Regions from separate parts of the Escherichia albertii genome, predicted to be linked through region 1. Evidence: predicted binding sites of a transcription regulator. Region 1 holds the regulator's gene; the other holds the start of a gene.
What was found. Region 1 encodes PurR, which represses purine synthesis genes. Its sites were predicted from a motif close to CANGCAAACGTTTGCNTG; they were not measured.
Positions count from the first base shown of each region.

Region 2: a site for PurR is predicted at 5,893-5,910, ahead of carA (glutamine-hydrolyzing carbamoyl-phosphate synthase small subunit). Genes of this name have one in related genera too.

Region 1 covers NZ_CP117568.1:689,056-701,659, forward strand. The annotation lists gene rnt (ribonuclease T) at 1-196, shown strand, start outside; gene PS053_RS03305 (ATP-dependent helicase) at 289-4,914, shown strand; gene grxD (monothiol glutaredoxin 4) at 4,965-5,312, opposite strand; gene mepH (peptidoglycan DD-endopeptidase MepH) at 5,647-6,474, shown strand; gene sodB (superoxide dismutase [Fe]) at 6,602-7,183, shown strand; gene cydH (cytochrome bd-I accessory subunit CydH) at 7,475-7,564, opposite strand; gene purR (HTH-type transcriptional repressor PurR) at 7,863-8,888, shown strand; gene punR (DNA-binding transcriptional activator PunR) at 8,885-9,817, opposite strand; gene punC (purine nucleoside transporter PunC) at 9,930-11,141, shown strand; gene cfa (cyclopropane fatty acyl phospholipid synthase) at 11,433-12,581, shown strand.
Region 2 covers NZ_CP117568.1:3,768,590-3,781,193, reverse strand. The annotation lists gene caiE (carnitine operon protein CaiE) at 1-547, shown strand, start outside; gene caiF (carnitine metabolism transcriptional regulator CaiF) at 631-1,026, opposite strand; gene carB (carbamoyl-phosphate synthase large subunit) at 1,286-4,507, opposite strand; gene carA (glutamine-hydrolyzing carbamoyl-phosphate synthase small subunit) at 4,525-5,673, opposite strand; gene dapB (4-hydroxy-tetrahydrodipicolinate reductase) at 6,129-6,950, opposite strand; gene PS053_RS18295 (DUF805 domain-containing protein) at 7,110-7,475, opposite strand; gene rihC (ribonucleoside hydrolase RihC) at 7,498-8,412, opposite strand; gene ispH (4-hydroxy-3-methylbut-2-enyl diphosphate reductase) at 8,478-9,428, opposite strand; gene fkpB (FKBP-type peptidyl-prolyl cis-trans isomerase) at 9,430-9,879, opposite strand; gene lspA (signal peptidase II) at 10,005-10,499, opposite strand; gene ileS (isoleucine--tRNA ligase) at 10,499-12,604, opposite strand, start outside.

The DNA.
Region 1 (12,604 bases):
CGCGGCGCTGGCTGGCCTGGCGCTTGGGCAGACGGTGTTGTCAAAAGCTTGCCAGACCGCAGGTATGGAGTTTGACAGCAACCAGGCGCACTCCGCACTGTACGATACCGAACGCACTGCCGTGCTGTTTTGTGAAATCGTCAATCGCTGGAAACGTCTGGGAGGCTGGCCGCTGCCTGTCGCCGAAGAGGTGTAATCGAGTCGATGCCTGATGACATGCCATGATTCAGGCATCTATAGTGAGGCTATTCCACGCATCATGTATGATACTCACGGGGAATAGCGCCAATGGCAGATAACCCAAATCCCACATCATCCCTGCCGGACCTTTTTTCATCGGCAACCCACAACTGGTTTCTCCGTGCATTCAGGCAACCGACCACCGTCCAGTCACAGACCTGGAATGTAGCGGCGAGAGGCGAACATGCGCTGGTAATTGCGCCGACTGGCTCCGGGAAAACGCTGGCAGCTTTTCTCTACGCCCTTGATCGACTTTTCCGCGAAGGCGGAGACACCGCCAGTGAAGCACACCAGCATAAAACCTCGCGTATCCTCTACATTTCGCCAATTAAGGCCTTAGGTACCGATGTTCAGCGCAATTTACAGATCCCATTACAAGGCATCGCTGATGAGCGACGTCGGCGCGGAGAACCGGAAGTGAACATCCGTGTGGGTATCAGAACTGGCGATACTCCCGCACAGGAACGCAGCAAACTAACCCGCAATCCCCCGGATATTTTGATCACTACGCCAGAATCCCTCTATCTGATGCTGACCTCCCGCGCTCGCGAAACGCTACGCGGCGTCGAAACGGTAATTATTGATGAAGTCCATGCCGTGGCGGGAAGTAAACGCGGCGCACATCTGGCATTGAGTCTGGAACGACTTGACGCATTACTTAATATATCAGCACAGCGAATTGGTCTTTCTGCCACGGTACGTTCAGCTAACGACGTCGCGGAGTTTCTCGGCGGCGACCGCCCGGTTACGGTAGTCAATCCTCCAGCAGCAAGGCATCCGCAGATCCGCATCGTCGTACCGGTCGCCAATATGGATGATGTCTCATCGGTCGCCAGCGGCACTGGCGAAGACAGCCACGCAGGCAAAGAAGGCTCCATCTGGCCATATATTGAAACCGGCATCCTTGATGAAGTTTTGCGCCATCGCTCGACCATTGTCTTTACTAATTCCCGCGGACTGGCAGAAAAACTGACGGCTCGGCTGAATGAGCTTTACGCCGCACGATTACAGCGCTCCCCGGCTATCGCCGCTGATGCGGTCCATTTCGAGTCGACCACTGGCGCAACCTCTAACCGCGTCCAAAGCAGCGATGTTTTTATTGCCCGCTCACATCACGGTTCCGTCTCTAAGGAACAACGCGCCATAACAGAACAGGCGCTGAAATCGGGTGAATTGCGCTGCGTGGTCGCAACCTCCAGCCTCGAGCTGGGGATTGACATGGGCGCGGTAGATTTGGTCATTCAGGTGGCAACGCCGCTTTCTGTTGCCAGTGGTTTACAGCGTATCGGGCGCGCCGGACATCAGGTTGGTGGCGTTTCTAAAGGACTGTTTTTCCCCCGTACCCGGCGCGATTTAATCGATTCTGCAGTTATTGTGGAGTGTATGTTTGCTGGCAAACTGGAGAATCTGACTCCGCCGCATAATCCTCTCGACGTGTTGGCGCAGCAAACCGTTGCCGCCACTGCGATGGATGCCTTACACGTTGATGAGTGGTACGCCCGCGTCCGCCGCGCTGCACCGTGGAAAGATTTGCCACGGCGTATTTTTGACGCCACGCTGGATATGCTCTGCGGTCGCTACCCATCCGGTGACTTTTCCGCTTTCCGACCAAAACTTGTCTGGAACCGGGAAACCGGAATATTAACCGCGCGCCCCGGCGCACAACTACTGGCAGTGACCAGCGGCGGCACGATACCTGATCGTGGCATGTACAGCGTGCTATTACCGGAAGGCGAAGAACAGAGCGGCTCGCGGCGTGTCGGCGAACTGGACGAAGAGATGGTGTATGAATCACGGGTGAATGACATTATCACTCTGGGCGCGACCTCATGGCGGATCCAGCAAATCACCCGCGACCAGGTGATCGTTACCCCTGCGCCAGGTCGTTCTGCCAGACTTCCTTTCTGGCGTGGCGAAGGTAACGACCGTCCTGCGGAATTGGGGGAGATGATCGGCGATTTTCTCCATCAGTTGGCGAATAACGAATTCTTTGCCGGAAATATTCCTCCGTGGCTGGGGGAAGAAAATACGCGCGCCAATATTCAGGGGCTAATTAACGAACAGCGCAATGCTACGGAGATTGTCCCAGGAAGCCGCCATCTGGTCCTCGAACGCTGTCGTGATGAAATTGGCGACTGGCGGATTATTTTGCACTCGCCTTATGGCCGCAGAGTGCATGAACCGTGGGCATTAGCAATTGCCGGGCGGATACATGCACTGTGGGGCGCAGACGCCTCTGTCGTCGCCAGTGATGACGGCATTGTTGCTCGTATTCCTGACACCGATGGCAAACTACCTGACGCCGCTATTTTCCTGTTTGAATCGGAAAAACTACTGCAAATTGTCCGCGAAGCAGTGGGCAGCTCAGCCCTTTTCGCCGCCCGCTTTCGTGAATGCGCCGCCCGGGCATTGCTGATGCCAGGTCGCACTCCGGGGCATCGCACCCCGCTCTGGCAACAACGACTACGCGCCAGCCAGTTGCTGGAAATTGCCCGGGGATATCCCGATTTCCCGATCATTCTGGAAACCCTGCGCGAGTGCCTGCAGGATGTTTATGATCTTCCCGCGCTGGAGCGTCTAATGCGTCGCCTGAACGGCGGCGAAATTCAAATCTCTGATGTGACAACCTCCACACCCTCGCCTTTTGCCGCTAACCTGTTGTTCGGTTACGTTGCGGAGTTTATGTACCAGGGTGATATCCCACTGGCAGAAAGACGGGCATCGGTGCTGTCTCTGGACAGTGAGTTGTTGCGCAATTTACTCGGGCAAGCCAATCCTGGTGAATTGCTTGATCCTCTGGTGATTCGTCAAGTTGAAGAAGAGTTGCAACGGCGAGTTCCCGACAGAAAAGCGAAAGGAGAAGAAGGTCTGTTCGACCTGCTGCGCGAGCTGGGGCCAATGACCGTTGATGACCTGATGCAACGACATACGGGCAGCCGTGAAGAAATTGAGACGTATCTGGAAAATCTTCTCACGGCAAAAAGAATCTTCCCGGCGATGATTGCTGGTCAGGAGTGTCTGGCCTGCATGGATGATGCCGCCAGGTTACGAGACGCCCTCGGCGTAAAATTACCGACATCATTGCCGGAAATCTACCAGCACCGTGTCAGCCACCCGCTTCGCGATCTCTTCTTACGCTATCTCCAGCACCATACCCTTGTGACGACTGAACAGCTTGCCCGTCAAATTGGTCTCGGCATTACTGTTGTCGAAGAGCAACTCCATCAATTACGTGAACAGGGATTGGCGATGAATCTGCAACAAGACGTCTGGGTAAGCGATGACGTTTTTCGTCGTCTGCGTTTACGTTCGCTGCAGGCCGCCAGAGAAGCCACACGCCCGGTTTCAGCCATCGTCTATGCACGTTTATTGCTGGAACGTCAGGGCGTACTTCCCGCCACCGATGGGAGTCCGGCGCTTTTTACCTCAGCATCAGTGGGCGTTTATGAAGGTGTGGACGGCGTCATGCGAGTTATCGAACAACTTGCCGGCGTCGGTTTACCCGCCTCGCTGTGGGAAAGTCAGATCCTGCCCGCCCGCGTGCGCGATTATTCGCCCGAGATGCTCGATGAACTATTGGCGACCGGTGCGGTTATCTGGTCCGGGCAAAAAAAATTAGGCGACGATGACGGTCTGGTAGCGCTGCATTTGCAAGAATATGCTGCAGAATCGCTTACTGTTATAAAAAGCGATGACTCAACACGTTCAACCATTCAGCAAGCGATTATCGCCGTGCTGGCTGGCGGCGGTGCCTGGTTTGCCCAGCAAATCGGTCAGCGGGTACGTGAAGAGTGCGGTCAACAAGTCGATGCTTCAGCGTTACAAGAAGCGCTGTGGGATTTAGTCTGGCAAGGGATGATAACCAGCGATATCTGGGCGCCTTTGCGCGCGCTTACTCGCAGCAGTTCAAACGTCCGCTCTTCGGCACGTCGCGGTGGTCGATTACGCCGGGACCGCTCTGGTTATGCCCCAGCGGCCTTGCCAGTGGCGCCGCTGGTTTCTTACAACGCACCGAAACTGGCCGGGCGTTGGTCATTATTGCAGGTGGCGGCACTGAACGACACCGAACGGATGTTGGCACTAACGGAAAATATGCTCGACCGCTATGGCATCATCAGCCGTCAAGCAGTGATTTCCGAAAATATTCCTGGCGGTTTTCCATCAATGCAGACGCTTTGCCGCAGTATGGAAGATTCCGGGCGGATTATGCGCGGTCGATTTGTCGACGGTCTGGGGGGCGCACAATTTGCTGACCATCTGACTATTGACCGTCTGCGCGATTTGGTCACATCTGCCACACAGCCGCAACAATACACACCAGTGGCGCTCTCTGCCAACGATCCTGCGAATGTGTGGGGAAATCTGCTGCCCTGGCCTGCACATCCGGCGACGCTGGTTCCAACGCGTCGGGCCGGTGCGCTGGTGGTCATTTACGGCGGCAAGCTGGTGCTCTATCTGGCGCAAGGCGGTAAGAAAATGTTGGTCTGGCAGGAAAAAGATGAATTACTACCGCCTGACGTTTTTCAGGCGCTGGCAACCGCGCTGCAACGCGAACCACGATTGCGCTTTACACTGACAGAAGTGAATGATCAACCGGTGCGGCAAACACCAATATTTACGTTGTTGCGGGGAGCGGGATTTTCCAGCTCGCCACAGGGGCTGGACTGGGGATAGGAAGGCTCTGACGGATGTTGATTTCACATCCGTCAGTATTGCGGGGCTGATTATTCAGCGTCCGGTTCTTCAGACTTATATTTAGCGGCAGTTTCTTTGATCAACTGCTGCAGCTCGCCACGCTGATACATTTCGATCACGATATCACAGCCGCCTACCAACTCGCCGTCAACCCACAGCTGCGGGAAAGTCGGCCAGTTTGCGTATTTCGGCAGTTCCGCACGAATATCCGGGTTCTGCAGGATATCAACATAGGCAAAACGTTCGCCACATGCGGCAAGCGCCTGGACTGCCTGGGCAGAGAAACCACAGCTTGGCAGTTTCGGTGAACCTTTCATGTATAGCAGGATCGGGTTTTCAGCAATCTGGCGTTGAATTTTTTCGATAGTGGTGCTCATTGTCTTGCTTCCTCAAACTTCTTGACGGCAGTAATCTGACATTGTAGCGGGTCAGTGCGGCAACGGAAAATAACATTTTCATCACGCTTTTGCTATTTTATCCCTTCGCCATATAAGTTGCATTCCAAATATCCATTTCTATTCTGACACGCTGCAAACTGACGTATTTGTGACCATTTTTAGCTTTCGCTGCTGCTTTTTTTTGCGCTCGCCGACGAAACGTATTTTTTAACAATAAAAGCTATTAACTTTCTCTTCCTCTATGCATTAGAATCATCGGGTTTTGTAAATCAGACGCAGGCATGATAGACCTGCCTTAACAGAGGGACGCTCAGTGGCGCGGATAAACCGTATTTCGATCACGCTCTGTGCTTTACTTTTTACCACCCTGCCTTTTACGCCTATGGCCCATGCTTCCAAGCAAGCCAGGGAGAGCTCTGCCACCACTCATATCACCAAAAAAGCAGACAAAAAGAAAAGCACGGCAACCACCAGGAAAAGCAATAAAGCCAGCCAGAAAACAGCCAAAAAAGCCGCCAGTAAAAGTACGACCAAAAGCAAAACCGCTTCTTCCGTTAAAAAATCCTCCGTTACCGCTTCTAAAAACGCCAAAACTCGCAGCAAACACGTTGTCAATAAAACGGCGTCAGCCAGCTTTACGGAAAAGTGCACCAAACGTAAGGGTTATAAATCGCATTGTGTGAAAGTCAAAAATGCCATACCCGGAACCATTGCCGACGCACACAAAGCAAAAGTACAAAAAGCCACAAAAGTGGCAATGAATAAACTGATGCAGCAAATTGGCAAGCCGTATCGTTGGGGCGGCAGCTCGCCACGTACCGGTTTTGATTGCAGTGGACTGGTTTATTACGCCTATAAAGATCTGGTGAAGATCCGCATTCCGCGCACCGCCAATGAAATGTATCACCTGCGCGACGCGGCACCAATCGATCGCAGTGAACTGAAAAACGGTGATCTGGTCTTCTTCCGCACCCAGGGCCGTGGCACCGCCGATCACGTAGGCGTGTATGTCGGCAATGGCAAGTTTATTCAGTCTCCGCGCAGTGGCCAGGAAATCCAAATCACTTCTTTAAGCGAAGATTACTGGCAGCGCCACTATGTTGGCGCTCGTCGGGTAATGACCCCCAAAACACTTCGCTAAAACTTTACCCTGTTGTTACGGCAACAGGGTAAGTTCATCTTTTGTCTCACCTTTTAATTTGCTACCCTATCCGTACTCACAATAAGGCTATTGTGCGTATACCAATTAATAATAAAGGAGAGTAGCAATGTCATTCGAATTACCTGCACTACCATATGCTAAAGACGCTCTGGCACCGCACATTTCTGCGGAAACCATCGAGTATCACTACGGCAAACATCATCAGACTTACGTCACTAATCTGAACAACCTGATCAAAGGCACCGCGTTTGAAGGTAAATCACTGGAAGAGATTATTCGTAGCTCTGAAGGTGGCGTATTTAACAACGCTGCCCAGGTCTGGAACCACACTTTCTACTGGAACTGCCTGGCGCCAAACGCGGGTGGCGAACCGACAGGTGAACTGGCTGACGCTATCGCCGCGTCTTTTGGCAGCTTTGCCGATTTCAAAGCACAGTTTACTGATGCTGCCATCAAAAACTTCGGCTCCGGCTGGACCTGGCTGGTGAAAAATAGCGACGGCAAACTGGCTATCGTTTCTACCTCTAACGCCGGAACTCCGCTGACCACCGATGCAACTCCGCTGCTGACCGTTGATGTCTGGGAACACGCTTATTACATCGATTATCGCAATGCTCGCCCTGGCTACCTGGAACACTTCTGGGCGCTGGTGAACTGGGCGTTCGTGGCGAAAAATCTCGCCGCATAATCACTGATGGCAAATGCAACATTGCCTGATGCACTACGCTAATCAGTCCTGCGCAAATGAGGCGTTAACAGTGTATCCGGCGCAATAAATTGCATTTTATCAGTAACCTGTAACGCAGAAGGTACGCCTTCTGCGTTTTTGTTTTATTAACTGTTGGCAACACCAACTGCTTCGGGTCATTTTCTGGCTGACACAAACATCAGCAGTAACAAAACCATTAACTGAACGCTCGGTCATTTTGCTAACAAAGGAAAGAGGATGTGAGGGAACATAAGCTCCCTCGGGAGGAAATCAGTGCAGCGCGGCTGTCAGACCCACGGCCACGATCAAACCCAGAACGATAATAGTTGTTACCAGTGAAAATTTAAGGTCGGTGCTCATCAAGTTTTCTCCTTTCTTATTACCACACAAAAAGTGATATTACGCATTTTTACACACTGCGATGAAAAAATCTCCCGGCATTTATTATGATAAGTGCTTTTACCACTTCCCCTTTTCGTCAAGATCGGCCAAAATTCCACGCTTATACTATTTGCGTACTGGCCATTGACCCCTTTCTGACGCTCCGTGTCGTTTTTTCGGCGTACCGCAACATTTTTGTTGTGCGTAAGGTGTGTAAAGGCAAACGTTTACCTTGCGATTTTGCAGGAGCTGAAGTTAGGGTCTGGAGTGAAATGGAATGGCAACAATAAAAGATGTAGCGAAACGAGCAAACGTTTCCACTACAACTGTATCACACGTAATTAACAAAACACGTTTCGTCGCTGAAGAAACGCGCAATGCCGTGTGGGCAGCGATTAAAGAATTACACTATTCCCCTAGCGCGGTGGCGCGTAGCCTGAAGGTTAACCACACCAAGTCTATCGGTTTGCTGGCGACCAGCAGCGAAGCGGCCTATTTTGCCGAAATTATTGAAGCAGTTGAAAAAAATTGCTTCCAGAAAGGCTATACCCTGATTCTGGGTAATGCGTGGAACAATCTTGAGAAACAGCGTGCCTATCTGTCGATGATGGCGCAAAAACGCGTTGATGGCCTTCTGGTTATGTGTTCTGAGTATCCAGAACCGCTACTGGCAATGCTGGAAGAGTACCGTCATATTCCGATGGTGGTGATGGACTGGGGGGAAGCAAAAGCAGATTTTACCGATGCGGTCATCGATAACGCGTTTGAAGGCGGCTACATGGCTGGACGCTATCTGATTGAACGCGGCCATCGCGAAATCGGCGTTATTCCTGGCCCTCTGGAGCGCAACACCGGTGCTGGCCGTCTGGCTGGCTTTATGAAGGCAATGGAAGAAGCCATGATCAAGGTGCCGGAAAACTGGATTGTACAAGGTGACTTTGAGCCGGAATCCGGTTATCGCGCCATGCAGCAAATCCTGTCGCAATCACACCGCCCTACTGCCGTCTTCTGTGGTGGCGATATTATGGCGATGGGCGCACTCTGCGCCGCTGACGAAATGGGTCTGCGCGTGCCGCAGGATGTTTCGCTGATCGGTTATGATAATGTGCGCAACGCTCGTTATTTTACCCCGGCGTTGACTACTATCCATCAGCCGAAAGATTCACTGGGTGAAACGGCATTCAACATGCTGTTAGATCGTATCGTCAACAAACGCGAAGAACCGCAGTCCATTGAAGTTCATCCACGCCTTATTGAACGCCGCTCCGTAGCTGACGGCCCGTTCCGCGACTACCGTCGCTAATCGTTCACTACGGGAGCCTCTTCCGGTTCCCGTAGCCACTCCTTATTAAGAGTCTCGCTGTCCCCCAGATAGTCCAGCAGCCAGGTCAATGCTGGTGACATATCATTCTGCTGCCAGGTCAGACAACATGCCGAATCAGGGAATGGATTTTCCAGTTCCAGTGCTACCCATTTCTCCTCGTTAAGCCACGGTTTGGCGAAATGCGTCGGCACCATGCCAATACACAATCCAGCGGAAATACACGTTGCTGACGACTCCCAGTCAGGCACTACAAGTCTTTTTTGGTTATCCAGCAGCCAAGTAATACGTTTTGGCAACGTTCGTGAGGTGTCCTCGCGCACCAATGACGGCCAATTACGCAACGTATCATCGCTGAACGGCCCCGCCATAGACGCCAGTGGATGATGGCTGGCGACAACGCAACTCCAGCTTAACATCCCCATATCACGGAAGGCATAACGTCCTCCGACCGGAATCGCTCGTGTCGCGCCAATCGCCAGTTCGACACGCCCGTCGGAAAGCGCATCCCAGACGCCATTAAATACCTCCTGAAAAACCAGAAGCTCGACGTCATCAAAGTGGCGATAAAAATCAACGATCAACTGACGAGTACGCTCTGGCCTGACAATATTATCCACCGCGATGGCTAACTGTCCGCGCCAGCCGTTGGCAATTTGCTGACATTGCTGGCGGGTGATCTGCATTTTTTTGACAACAGAACGCCCCTCTTTTAAAAACCACGCTCCGGCAGCGGTCAATTCCACATCACGGTGACGGCGCTCAAAAAGCGGCACCGCCAGCCACTCCTCCAGTTGACGCACGGTATAGCTGACAGCGGAAGGAACGCGATGCAACTCCTGGGCTGCAGCGCTAAAACTGCCATTTCGCGCTACCGCATCAACAACTTCGAGAGAATATTCTGACCACATAGTTTGCCTGCAAAATTTTTGAAACCAGTCATCAAATATTACCGTTTCACAACAGGAATTTCACTCCCTACACTTTGCGGCGGTGTTTAATTGAAGAATTTAGAGAATATACATGCAACCTGGGAAAAGATTTTTAGTCTGGCTGGCGGGTTTGAGCGTACTCGGTTTTCTGGCAACCGATATGTATCTGCCCGCTTTTGCCGCCATTCAGGCCGATCTGCAAACGCCTGCGTCTGCCGTCAGTGCCAGCCTTAGTCTGTTCCTTGCTGGTTTCGCCGCTGCCCAGCTTCTATGGGGGCCGCTCTCTGACCGTTATGGTCGTAAGCCCGTGTTACTAATCGGTTTAACGATTTTTGCTCTGGGTAGTTTAGGCATGCTGTGGGTAGAAAACGCCGCCACTCTGCTGGTATTGCGTTTTGTACAGGCTGTTGGGGTCTGTGCCGCGGCAGTTATCTGGCAAGCATTGGTGACGGACTACTATCCTTCACAAAAAGTGAATCGCATTTTTGCAACCATCATGCCGCTGGTTGGGCTTTCTCCTGCTCTGGCGCCCCTGTTAGGTAGCTGGTTGTTGGTTCATTTCTCCTGGCAGGCCATTTTCGCCACCCTGTTTGCCATTACCGTGGTGCTGATTTTGCCTATTTTCTGGCTTAAACCCACCACGAAAACGCGTAATGATAGCCAGGATTCACTGACCTTTACCGATCTGCTACGTTCTAAAATCTATCGTGGAAACGTGCTGATTTATGCAGCCTGTTCAGCCAGTTTTTTTGCGTGGCTAACCGGTTCTCCGTTCATTCTTAGCGAGATGGGCTACAGCCCGGCGGTCATTGGTTTAAGTTATGTCCCGCAAACTATCGCGTTTCTGATTGGTGGTTATGGCTGTCGTGCAGCATTGCAGAAATGGCAAGGCAAGCAACTGTTACCATGGCTGTTGGTACTGTTTGCTGTCAGTGTTGTGGCAACCTGGGCTGCTGGCTTCATTAGCCATGTTTCACTGGCCGAAATTCTGATCCCATTCTGTGTGATGGCTGTTGCCAATGGCGCGATCTACCCGATTGTTGTCGCCCAGGCGCTGCGTCCCTTCCCACATGCAACTGGACGCGCCGCAGCACTGCAAAATACGCTGCAACTGGGACTGTGCTTCCTCGCAAGTCTGGTGGTTTCCTGGCTTATTAGCGTCAGTACGCCGTTATTTACCACCACCAGCGTGATGTTAGCAACGGTGGCCCTGGTTGGCCTGGGCTATATGATGCAACGTCGCGAAGAACCTGACTGTCAGCCTCATGGCAGCACCGAAGCTGCTCATAGCGAATCGCATTGATCTATATCGATATCTTTATGATTAGGCTGCTAACAAAATTTTGTTGTATGATTGAAATTAGCGGCCTATACTAAATTCCGGTTGTTAAGATTACGATAAATATTATGTTTTTACGGGGACAGGAGTGTTCCCGACTCACTATGGATGGTCATTTCGGCAAGGGTTCCTCCTTTCCCTCTGTTCTACGTCGGATTATAGACTCGCGGTTTTTTTCTGCGGGATTTCTCACAAAGCCAAAAAAGCGTCTACGCTGTTTTAAGGTTCTGATCACCGACCAGTGATGGAGAAACTATGAGTTCATCGTGTATAGAAGAAGTCAGTGTACCGGATGACAACTGGTATCGTATCGCCAACGAATTACTCAGCCGTGCAGGCATTGCGATTAACGGCCCTGCCCCGGCAGATATTCGTGTTAAAAACCCCGATTTTTTTAAACGCGTTCTGCAGGAAGGTTCGCTGGGGTTAGGCGAAAGTTATATGGATGGCTGGTGGGAATGTGACCGACTGGATATGTTTTTTAGCAAGGTCTTACGCGCAGGTCTCGAAAACCAACTCCCTCATCATTTCAAGGACACATTGCGCATCGCTGCCGCGCGTCTCTTCAATCTACAAAGTAAAAAACGTGCCTGGATAGTCGGTAAAGAGCATTACGATCTTGGCAATGATTTATTCAGCCGTATGCTGGACCCCTTCATGCAGTATTCCTGCGCTTACTGGAAAGATGCCGATAATCTGGAATCTGCCCAGCAAGCGAAGCTCAAAATGATCTGTGAAAAGTTACAGTTAAAACCGGGCATGCGTGTGCTGGATATTGGCTGTGGCTGGGGCGGACTGGCGCACTATATGGCGTCCAAATATGACGTGAGCGTGGTTGGCGTCACGATTTCTGCTGAACAGCAGAAAATGGCCCAGGAGCGCTGCAAAGGTCTGGATGTCACCATTTTGCTGCAAGATTATCGTGATCTGAACGATCAATTTGACCGCATTGTTTCTGTTGGGATGTTCGAGCACGTCGGACCGAAGAATTACGATACCTATTTTGAGGTTGTGGATCGTAATCTGAAGCCGGAGGGTATTTTCCTGCTGCATACTATCGGGTCGAAAAAAACAGATCTAAATGTTGATCCGTGGATTAATAAATATATTTTTCCGAACGGTTGCCTGCCATCTGTTCGACAGATTGCACGCGCCAGCGAACCTCACTTTGTGATGGAAGACTGGCATAACTTCGGCGCCGACTATGACACCACATTAATGGCCTGGTATGAGCGATTCCTCGCTGCATGGCCTGAAATTGCTGATAATTACAGTGAACGCTTTAAACGAATGTTTACCTATTATCTGAATGCTTGCGCAGGCGCTTTCCGTGCGCGTGATATTCAGCTCTGGCAGGTGGTGTTCTCTCGCGGGGTTGAAAACGGCCTCCGTGTCGCACGCTAAGCGTTATTTTATCGCCCCCGCTC
Region 2 (12,604 bases), 1.6 Mb from region 1:
TACGGCGTTTGTCCATCCCAGCGCGGTATTGATTGGTGATGTGATTGTGGGAGCCGGTGTTTACATCGGTCCCCTCGCCTCACTGCGCGGTGATTACGGGCGGTTGATCGTGCAAGCGGGGGCCAATATTCAGGATGGTTGCATCATGCACGGCTACTGCGATACCGACACCATTGTGGGGGAGAACGGCCATATCGGTCATGGTGCTATTCTGCATGGCTGTGTGATTGGTCGTGATGCATTGGTCGGGATGAACAGCGTAATTATGGATGGCGCAGTCATTGGCGAAGAAAGCATTGTTGCCGCCATGAGCTTTGTCAAAGCGGGTTTTAGTGGCGAGAAACGCCAGTTATTGATGGGCACGCCAGCCCGCGCGGTACGCAGTGTTCGTGATGACGAGTTGCACTGGAAGCGGTTGAATACCAAAGAGTACCAGGATTTGGTTGGACGCTGCCATACAGCGTTACGAGAAACACAGCCATTGACACAAATGGAGGAAAATCGTCCCCGTTTGCAGGGGACGACGGATGTTGCGCCAAAACGATAACACCGCCGGATACCCCGTAGGCCGGATAAGATGGGCCAGCATCGCATCCGGCAACCAGGCCGCACGGTATCAACGAAATTAAATTAACGACGCATACTCTTCGACAACATCATCTGCCACTTCTGCTCGCGATTCAGCTCCGTAAGCGGAACGGCTGGAATACGCGGCGTCTTTCTCAGAGCCACTAATTTTTCCCGACTGTTATGCCGCAGACGCGCATAGATTTGCGCATCAATCTCAACCACTTTTACTAACCGCTGACACTGGCATCCCCGCCCTTCCAGCTTATTAGGGATCATCTTAACTTCGCAGCTTATTTCTGCGACTTCCGACAGAATATAAGTCAGGGTATTAATCGCCTTGCTGTGTTCAATATCGAAATGGATAGAAATCTCTCTTGCTGTCACCCACCGGTTTTCAGCCATCATCCATTCGGCGATTAACAAATAGAGTGGTTTTTCAACATATCCTTCACACATACAAACTCCAGTTTCACAAATTAAAAATCTGGCTATGACTTGTTCGGAATGAATAAAACAAGGCCATATTAAAATTGTGGATATATCGATAGTATGCAACTTAACTGTGGATTAGTGTGAGCTAAATCCTGCTTATGCCATCAAAAATATAAATTCCAAGAAAGATTTGCTTTATAGGCAACAAAACGGTCCTCAGCAGAGAACCGTATTCGTTATTCGATCAAAATAGCGGATAAAAAATATCCGCCATAACACATTATTATTTGATCTGTGCGTGCATTTCCTGTACCGAAATAACTTTTTCGGTCGCATCGGCATTCAGCGCCATCGCAGTGGCAAAACCACCGTTCAGGGTGGTGTCATAATGCACTTTATATTGCAGCGCACTACGACGAATCACGCGGGAATCTTCAATTGCGCGGCGACCTGAGGTGGTGTTGATGATGTAGGTATATTCGCCATTCTTGATACGGTCCTGAATGTGCGGACGACCTTCATGCACCTTGTTTACCAGACGCGGATTGATGCCCGCTTCGCCCAGCACAATCGCCGTACCGTGGGTCGCATCCAGTTCAAAGCCCTGTTTCAGCAGTTTTGCCGCCAGGTCCACCACGCGCTCTTTGTCACCTTCACGCACAGAGAGCAGCGCACGACCGTGTTTCTTCATGGTGGAGTTGCTACCCAGTTGTGCTTTGGCAAACGCTTCAGCAAAAGTGCGACCCACGCCCATCACTTCCCCGGTAGAACGCATTTCTGGTCCTAACAGCGGGTCAACGCCAGGGAATTTGTTGAACGGCAGCACCACTTCTTTCACCGAGTAATACGGCGGGATAACTTCTTTGGTCACGCCCTGCTCAGCCAGCGTTTTACCTGCCATCACGCGCGCCGCCACTTTCGCCAGCGGTACACCGGTCGCTTTGGAGACGAACGGAACGGTACGCGCTGCACGCGGGTTAACTTCAATCAGGTAGACTTCGTTGTTTTTCACCGCAAACTGCACGTTCATCAGGCCGCGCACCTGCAATTCGAAGGCTAGTTTCTGCACCTGTTGGCGCATCACATCCTGTATTTCCTGGCTTAAGGTGTACGCTGGCAGAGAACATGCGGAGTCACCGGAGTGCACGCCCGCCTGTTCGATATGTTCCATGATGCCGCCAATCAGCACCATTTCGCCGTCGCAGATGGCGTCCACATCGACTTCTACCGCGTCATCGAGGAAGTGGTCCAGCAATACCGGCGCATCGTTAGACACGCTGACCGCCGTCTGGAAGTAGCGGCGCAGGTCGGCTTCGTCGTAAACGATTTCCATCGCGCGACCGCCGAGAACGTAAGACGGGCGCACCACCAGCGGGTAACCAATCTCTTTCGCCTTCTCTACCGCCATTTCAATGGTGGTCACGGTGGCGTTCGCCGGTTGTTTCAGTTTCAGACGGTCAACCGCGTGCTGGAAGCGTTCACGGTCTTCCGCACGGTCGATGGCATCCGGGCTGGTACCGATAACCGGTACGCCAGCAGCTTCCAGCGCGCGCGCCAGTTTCAGCGGGGTCTGACCGCCGTACTGCACGATAACGCCTTTCGGCTTCTCAATACGCACAATTTCCAGCACGTCTTCCAGGGTTACCGGCTCGAAGTAGAGACGGTCGGAAGTGTCGTAATCGGTGGAAACGGTTTCCGGGTTACAGTTAACCATGATGGTTTCATAACCGTCTTCACGCAGCGCCAGCGAGGCGTGTACGCAGCAGTAGTCGAACTCGATACCCTGACCGATACGGTTCGGACCGCCACCCAGCACCATAATTTTTTCACGGTCGGTAGACGGATTCGCTTCGCACTCTTCTTCATAGGTGGAGTACATGTACGCGGTGTCAGTGGCGAACTCTGCCGCACAAGTATCCACGCGCTTGTAGACCGGGTGCAGGTCATACTGGTCACGCAGCTTGCGAATTTCCGCTTCGCGTACGCCCGCCAGTTTTGCCAGACGCGCATCGGCAAAGCCTTTACGTTTCAACTGGCGCAGGAAGTCAGCGTTCAGGCCAGTGATACCCACTTCTGCCACTTTCTCTTCCAGACGCACCAGTTCTTCGATTTGTACCAGGAACCAGCGATCGATGTTAGTCAGATTAAACACGCCATCCACAGACAGGCCTGCGCGGAAGGCATCGGCGATGTACCAGATACGCTCTGCGCCAGCGTCTTTCAGTTCACGGCGGATTTTAGTCAGCGCTTCCGGGTCATCAAGGCTGACTTTCGGGTCGAAACCCGTCGCGCCAACTTCGAGGCCGCGCAGGGCTTTTTGCAGCGATTCCTGCTGGGTGCGACCAATCGCCATCACTTCGCCAACCGATTTCATCTGGGTGGTCAGACGGTCATTAGCCCCGGCAAATTTCTCGAAGTTGAAGCGAGGAATTTTCGTCACAACGTAATCGATAGACGGTTCGAAGGAAGCCGGAGTGCGACCGCCAGTGATGTCATTCATCAGTTCGTCGAGGGTATAACCGACCGCCAGTTTCGCTGCCACTTTGGCAATCGGGAAGCCGGTGGCTTTCGACGCCAGCGCCGAAGAACGGGATACACGCGGGTTCATTTCGATAACAATCAGACGACCGTTTTTTGGGTTAACCGCAAACTGGACGTTAGAACCGCCGGTTTCAACGCCGATTTCACGCAGTACCGCCATCGAGGCGTTACGCATGATTTGGTATTCTTTGTCGGTCAGCGTTTGCGCTGGCGCTACAGTGATGGAATCACCAGTATGGATGCCCATCGCGTCGAAGTTTTCGATAGAGCAGACGATGATGCAGTTGTCGTTTTTATCACGCACCACTTCCATCTCGTACTCTTTCCAGCCTATCAACGACTCATCAATCAGCAGCTCTTTGGTCGGGGAGAGATCCAGACCGCGGGCACAAATTTCTTCAAATTCTTCGCGGTTATAAGCGATACCGCCACCGCTACCGCCCATGGTAAAGGATGGGCGAATAATGCACGGGAAACCCACTTCAGCGGCAACCGCCAGCGCTTCTTCCATTGAGTGTGCGATGCCGGAGCGCGCAGTTTCCAGACCGATTTTCTTCATCGCCACGTCGAAACGGCGACGGTCTTCTGCTTTATCTATCGCGTCAGCGGTGGCACCAATCATAGTGACGCCGAACTCTTCCAGCACGCCCTGACGTTCCAGCTCCAGCGCACAGTTCAGCGCCGTCTGACCCCCCATCGTCGGCAGCACTGCATCCGGGCGCTCTTTTTCAATAATCTTGCGTACCACTTCCCAGTGAATCGGCTCGATGTAGGTTGCATCGGCCATTTCCGGGTCGGTCATGATGGTCGCTGGGTTAGAGTTCACCAGAATGACGCGGTAACCCTCTTCGCGCAGGGCTTTACATGCTTGCGCGCCAGAGTAGTCAAACTCACACGCCTGACCGATAACAATCGGGCCCGCACCCAGAATCAGGATACTTTTTATATCTGTACGTTTTGGCATGGCTCTTTTACTCCTGATTACTTAGCGGTTTTACGGTACTGCTCAATTAACTCGATAAAGCGGTCGAACAACGGCGCGGCGTCGTGCGGACCGGGGCTGGCCTCAGGGTGGCCCTGGAAGCTGAATGCCGGTTTATCGGTGCGATGAATCCCCTGTAACGTACCGTCGAACAGGGATTTGTGTGTCACGCGCAGGTTTGCAGGCAATGTTGCTTCATCCACCGCAAAACCGTGGTTCTGGGCGGTAATCATCACCACGTTTTTCTCCACATCTTTAACCGGATGGTTGCCGCCGTGGTGACCAAATTTCATTTTGATGGTCTTCGCACCACTGGCCAGCGCCAGCAACTGATGGCCGAGGCAGATACCAAATACCGGAATATCGGTTTCGAGGAATTTCTGGATGGCGGTAATAGCGTAATCACATGGTGCCGGGTCGCCAGGACCGTTGGAGAGGAAGATGCCGTCTGGATTCATTTTCAGCACATCTTCAGCCGGGGTTTGCGCCGGAACGATGGTCAGGCGACAGCCTCTGTCCACCAGCATACGCAGGATATTGCGTTTGGCGCCGAAATCATAAGCCACCACATGGAACGGCAGCTCGTCTTCTTTTTTCGCTTCTGGCAGGCCGCCGGTCAGCGTCCAGCTCCCTTGTGTCCAGCTATAGGTTTCTGCGGTGGTCACATCTTTTGCCAGATCCATACCGTTCAGACCTGGGAACGCGCGGGCTTTTTCTAATGCCAGCACCGCATCCGGGTTATCGCCCGCGATGATGCAACCATTCTGTGCGCCCTTTTCACGCAGCAAACGCGTCAGCTTACGGGTATCGATATCGGCAATCGCCACGATGTTATGGCGTTTCAGGTAAGAAGAGAGGTCTTCGGTATTACGGAAGTTGCTGGCAATCAGCGGCAGGTCGCGAATCACCAGACCTTGGGCATGTACCTGAGAGGATTCTTCATCGGCTTCATTGGTGCCGACATTACCGATATGAGGATAAGTAAGAGTGACGATTTGGCGAGAATAAGAAGGATCAGTGAGGATTTCTTGATAACCGGTCATTGAAGTATTGAAAACGACTTCCCCAACCGCCGAACCTGTTGCCCCTATGGCCCGACCGTGAAACTGGGTTCCGTCTTCCAGAACCAATAGCGCTGACTTAATCAAAACACCCTCCAGAGAATATTCACTCACTTTATTTGCATATTAATTCACAATGATGACGTGAATCAATGCAAATCTGCTTACCGACGAATTTCTGGCAAACGGCGGCATTCTGGAGATAAGTGGGTTAAATGTCAACTTAATGACGGGATTTTTTATATCATTTCGCGGCTCATGCATGTTTTACAGGCATTAAGCGATAAAAATATCACATAACATTGTCTGGAAAACGCTTGCGTAACGAGAAGATTGCATGAAATAAAAACACGTAGAAAAAAGTGGACCAAATGGTCAAAATTTACATTAAAACAACAAAAACAGAAGGTAAAAGAGGTTATTTTTAGCACTTACTGAAAATTTTAAAACATAACGACAAAAATAAAAGGGCTAAAAACAAAAGCCCTTTGCAATCATGCATATACAACTATTGTTTTTGTGCAAAAACAATAGTTTTGCTATTAAAAACCATTGAGTTTAAGCACATCTCGCATATCAAAAAGACCACTTTTCTTGCCATTTAGCCACAATGCCGATCTTATCGCACCGTTAGCAAAGGTCATACGGCTGGAAGCTTTATGGGTAATCTCCAGGCGCTCGCCGATATCAGCAAACATGGCAGTGTGTTCACCAACGATGTCCCCCGCCCGTACAGTTGCAAAACCAATAGTACCTGGCACACGTTCACCGGTATGGCCTTCACGACTGTAAACGGCGCAATCTTGCAGCTCTTTATCCAGAGCGTGGGCAATCGCCTCTCCCATTGCCAACGCAGTACCTGATGGCGCATCCACTTTATGCCGATGATGTGCTTCAATAATTTCGATATCGGTATAGTCCCCCATCACTTTCGCCGCTTTCTCCAGCAACTTAAGCATGACGTTAACACCGACACTAAAGTTGGCGGCAAAGACAATCGCAATATCTTCAGCGGCATTACGAATCGCCAGTTTTCCTGCTTCGTCAAAACCTGTCGTGCCAATCACCATCCCTTTACCGTGCTGGCGGCAAAAAGCCAAATGGTTCAGCGTACCTTCCGGGCGGGTAAAATCGATAAATACATCGAAATCATCTTTTACCGCATCGAGGCTGCTTTGCACGATAACACCGGTTTTTCCGGCTCCTGCCAGTTCGCCTGCATCGCTGCCCAATAAAGAAGATCCTTCACGCTCCAGCGCCGCACCAAGCTGCACGCCTTCTAATGCCAGCGCCGCCTGAATCAACTGGCGGCCCATACGTCCTCCGGCTCCCGCGATGGCAACGCGGATGTTTGCATCATGCATAGCTATTCTCTTTTGTTAATTGCATAGATCGTTTTCAGAGTAACCAGCGCATTGCTACGCCGCCAGCCAAAAACGCCGATAATTAGAATTTAATGATAAACAGGGAGGGATATCAGTGGAAGGCATGACGCAAAAACGGCCACGTCATGCCCTCTGGCATTATGCCTGGTTTTGTGATTTTGACGGCAGGCAGCACATTATTAGCAGAAATATGCCCGTAAAAGGGATCAACACGACAATAGCAAACCACCACCCCGAATGCCCGATATCGTGCATCCTTCTGACGACTAACGCTATCGCTGGTACAGCAAAAATCAACGTTAAGAGAAATGAAACGGGCAGCGCATAAAAAAGGAAAACACCGTAATCACGGTCAATTGTTGCCGCACACCACCAGCATAAAAGCGGCAGCAAGCAGATAGCGACACTACCACTCATAAACGACCAGAACTCAGAGCGGGTGGCAACGCCTTTATAATTAAAGATATTCTTCCACCCCGCTAAATACGCTTCTCCATACGTCATTAAGCACCTCCTTGCTCTGCAATTACTTTGCCAGGGCTAAGACCTCAGCGACCCACTGGCGAAAGCCGTTCACGTCCAGATCCAGCGCCACCCGAACGTTGGCGGGTTTACCCATGCGACCTTCAATATCCACAACCGTAGTACCGGAGGTAAATTCGCCCTGAGTTTCCACCGCAACAAAACACGGTTTGAGAGTGAACAAGTCCGGGCGCACCAGCCAGGCGATGGCACAGAGATCATGCATTCGCAGACCGCTTTGCATACTGCCGCTGCGATAGTGGCTAAACAGCGCGTGGAGCATTTTTCCGGTGCGATTTAATTCAGGCAACGTGGAGAGATACTCCGGGGTTAACATCGCCTGATTGGTGACGTCCAGACCACACATCACAATATCCAGCCCACTCTGGAAGACCTGAGCAGCAGCTTCAGGATCGACAGCAATATTAAACTCGGCATTTGGTGTTAAATTACCACGCCCCGCTGACCCCCCCATGATCACCAGGCGACGAATATTCGGTTTGCATTCCGGGCATTGCGAGAGCAGTAACGCAATATTGGTCAACGGGCCAATTGCCACCAGCGTAATAGGCTCTGGAGCTGTCATTAACGCATCCCGAATAGCAAGAAAGGCTGGTTTCTCTAATGGTTTTCGGTTGTGCTCAACGAAGTCGTAACCTTCCATGCCTGATTCGCCGTGAACATGCGATGCATCGCGCGGCGCACGCACCAACGGCACGGCAGCCCCCTGAGCGAGAGGGATATCCGCATTCCAGAAATGCAACAGTTGCAGCGCGTTTCGGGTAGTTTTCTGTACGGAAACATTGCCTCCAACGGTAGTCATTAGCTGAAGATCCAGCTCAGGGGCAAAAAGCGCGGCGGCAATTGCCGCAGCATCGTCGATACCGGGATCGGTATCTAAAAAAATTGGCAAACGCATATTTTCTCCATAAAAAATGCCGGTAACAAGACCGGCATTCTCGCATAACTTAGGCTGCTAATGACTTAATCGACTTCACGAATATCCACACGCAGTTCTTTCGGCACTTCGAAAACGATGTTTTCTTCGCGGCCTTCCAGCGGAATAGCTTCGCCGCCGCCAAGCTGCTGTAAACGTGCAACCACATTCTGCACCAGAATATCCGGGGCCGATGCGCCGGCGGTCACGCCAACACAATTGACGCCTTTCACCCACTCTTCCTGGATGTCTGCTGCATCGTCAATCAAAAATGCGTGTCTACCCATGCGCTGCGCCAGTTCTGCCAGGCGGTTGGAGTTGGAAGAGTTTTTCGACCCCACCACTAACACCACTTCCGCCTGCTCCGCCAGAGCGCGTACCGCTTCCTGACGGTTGGTGGTGGCATAGCAAATATCATCTTTACGCGGCCCGACGATTTTCGGGAAGCGTTTACGCAACGCGTCGATCACATCGGATGTGTCATCCACCGACAGGGTGGTCTGGGTCATAAAAGAAAGCTTCCCTTCATTTTTGACTGTCAGTTTCCACACATCTTCCGGCGATTCGACCAGATACATTCCCCCTTCCGGGTTGCTGTACTGGCCCATCGTACCTTCTACTTCCGGGTGACCGGCGTGACCGATGAGAATTGACTCTTCACCACGGCGACTGGCGCGGGCGACTTCCATATGCACTTTGGTCACCAGCGGACAGGTCGCGTCGAATACCGTCAGATCGCGGCTTTTCGCTTCATTGCGTACCGCCTGAGAAACACCGTGCGCGGAGAAAATCAGAATCGCGCCGTCCGGCACTTCACTAATCTGCTCAATAAAGATAGCGCCACGCTCGCGCAGGCTATCGACCACGTAGCGGTTATGCACCACTTCGTGGCGGACATATATCGGTGCGCCGTAAATGGCCAGCGCGTTTTCAACAATGCTGATAGCGCGGTCTACCCCGGCACAAAAACCACGTGGGTTGGCCAACAGGATCTGCATGTTACGCCTCCAGTGCCGGATCGATTTCCAGCACTTCAATATCAAAATGAACGGTCTGCCCGGCCAGCGGATGGTTGAAATCAACGGTAATAGAATCGCCGTTAATTTCGCGGATCACGCCAGGCATCTCACTGCCATCCATTGCGGTAAAAAGCATTATTGCGCCAATTTCTGGCTCGCCTGCCTCCATAAACTCCCGACGGGAGAAGTACTGAATCAGGTCCGGTGACGGCACGCCAAACGCCGCATCAGGCTCCAGCGAAAAGGTAGTTTTGTCGCCCACTCTCAGCCCCAGCAGGTGTTGCTCCAGCCCTTCGGAAAGAGAAGCATCACCCAGGCGAAACAGCGCCGGTTTACCGTTGTTGCGAGTAGACTCGGCGGTAGTGCCATCGTCGAGTTTTAGCGTGAAGTGCACCAGGACGGCGCTATTGCTCTGTACAGATTCAGACATGCAGGTTTGCTCTTGTATTTTGAGGATTTTTGCCGGATGCGGCGTAAACGCTTTATCCGGCCTACAATTTCGCAACAATCTGTAGGCCGGATAAGATGCGCTAGCATCGCATCCGGCAGGGTTTATTATTGTTTTTTCGCTTTAGAAGGCAAAAAACCTTCCAGCACAATCAGTGCCGCACCGACACAAATTGCAGTATCGGCGAGGTTGAAGGTGGCAAAGTGCCAGTCGCCGACGTAGAAGTCGATCATATCGACAACGAAGCCGTGCCACAGACGGTCGAACAGGTTGCCCAGCGCGCCGCCAATAATCAGCGCGTAAGCGATATTGTTTAGTTTCTGCGTCGCCTTCGAGCGATACATCATCACCGTCAGGATCACGCTAATACCAATCGCAATACCGGCAAAGAACCAACGCTGCCAGCCGCCGCTATCGGCAAGGAAACTAAACGCCGCGCCATAGTTACGCGCATAATGCAGATTAAGCGACGGGAACAGCGAAACTGTATCCCCCAGAGCAAAATTCTGGAGGATCAGGTATTTGCTGCCCAGATCGATAATCAGCACGACGACTACCAGCCACAGCCAGCGTAGTCCTGTTGAACAGATCGATTGACTCATCAGGCAAACTTACGTTTTTCACCGTCACCGGCGACGTTGCTGACACAGCGGCCGCAGATTTCTGCGTGTTCCGCCACCTTGCCGATATCCTGAGTGTAGTGCCAGCAGCGTGGGCACTTCTCACCTTCGGCTTTACTCAACGCGATTTTCAGCCCTTTGAGAACTTCGCTCTGCTGAGCATCAGCAGGAGCGTCATTGTAATCTGCAACGACAGCGCCAGAGGTCAACAGGACAAATCGTAATTCATCGCCCAGCGCGGTCAATTTCGCCGCCAGCTCCGGTTCTGCATACAGCGTCACTGCCGCTTCCAGCGACCCGCCCACTTTCTTGTCGGCGCGCGCCTGCTCAATGACTTTGTTCACTTCGCCGCGTACTTGCAACAGTTCGTCCCAGAACGCATCGTTCATCGCTTCGCTGTCTGCCAGACCAAACAGGTCTTCGTACCACTCTCCAGTGAAGACGTATTTTTCACGTTCGCCCGGCAGATAGCCCCACACTTCATCAGAGGTGAAGGAAAGAATCGGCGCCATCCAGCGAACCAGCGCTTCTGCGATGTGATACAGCGCAGTCTGGCAGCTACGACGCGCCACGCTGTCTGCTTTGGCGGTGTACTGACGGTCTTTGATGATGTCGAGGTAGAAGGACCCCATCTCAACGGAGCAGAAACGCATCAAGCGCTGTACTACTTCGTGGAAATCGTACGCTTCGTAAGCCTTGAGGATGTCTTCCTGCGCGGCTTTCGCACAGCCCACGGCCCAGCGATCCAGTACCACCATATCTTCCGGTTTCACCATATCTTTTGCCGGATCGAAACCATTGAGGTTTGCCAGCAGGAAGCGTGCAGTGTTACGGATACGACGATAGCTGTCGGCAGCACGTTTCAGGATCTCGTCAGAAACGGCCATTTCACCGGTGTAATCAGTTGATGCCACCCACAGACGCAGAATATCCGCGCCCAGTTTGTTCATCACATCCTGCGGCGAAACGGTGTTGCCGATGGATTTGGACATCTTACGACCCTGACCATCCACGGTGAAGCCATGAGTCAGTACCTGACGATACGGCGCTTTGCCTTTCATCGCGGTGGAGATCATCAAAGAAGACATGAACCAGCCACGGTGCTGGTCAGAACCTTCCAGATACATGTCAGCAGCGTGACCGGCAAATTCCGGGCGCACGTCGACAACGGAAGAGTGGGTAGACCCGGAGTCAAACCACACGTCCAGCGTATCCGGCACTTTCACGTACTGGTCAGCGTCGTCGCCGAGGAGCTCTTTCGCATCGAGATCCCACCACGCCTGGATACCGTCAACTTCAACGCGTTTCGCCACTTCCTCCATCAGTTCGAGGGTACGCGGATGCAGCTCTTCAGTGTCTTTATGCACGAACAGTGACATCGGTACGCCCCAGGTGCGCTGACGGGAAATACACCAGTCAGGACGGTTAGCAACCATTGATTCAATACGCGCCTGGCCCCAGTCCGGGATCCACTGTACGCCTTTAATCTCTTTCAGCGACTGCGCACGTAGACCTTTCTGGTCCATGCTGACAAACCACTGAGGTGTCGCGCGGAAAATGATCGGCGTTTTGTGACGCCAGCAGCACGGGTAGCTGTGTTGCATTTTCTCAACGTGCAACAGCGCACCTTTTTCCTGCAACAATGCAATGACAATATCGTTCGCTTTGAAAACGTTAACGCCATCCAGAGTCGGGTAAGTGCCTGGCAGATAAGTGCCGTCCGGGCCAACCGGGTTAGCGGTTTCCAGACCGTATTTCTGACCGATCACATAGTCATCCGGGCCGTGACCAGGCGCGGTATGAACGGCACCGGTACCAGCATCCAGCGTAACGTGATCACCGAGAATTGCCGGAACATCGAAGTCCATAAACGGATGGGTAAAGCGCAGCAACTCCAGCTCGGCACCTTTCACCGTGCCAAGAATGGTGTAATCGGTAACGCCGATACGCTGCATTACGCTTTCTACCAGATCTTTCGCCAGAATCACGGCCTGGCCGTCGATCTGCACCAGCGCATAGTCGAAATCAGGTGCAATGGAGATTGCACGGTTAGCAGGCAGTGTCCACGGCGTGGTGGTCCAGATAAC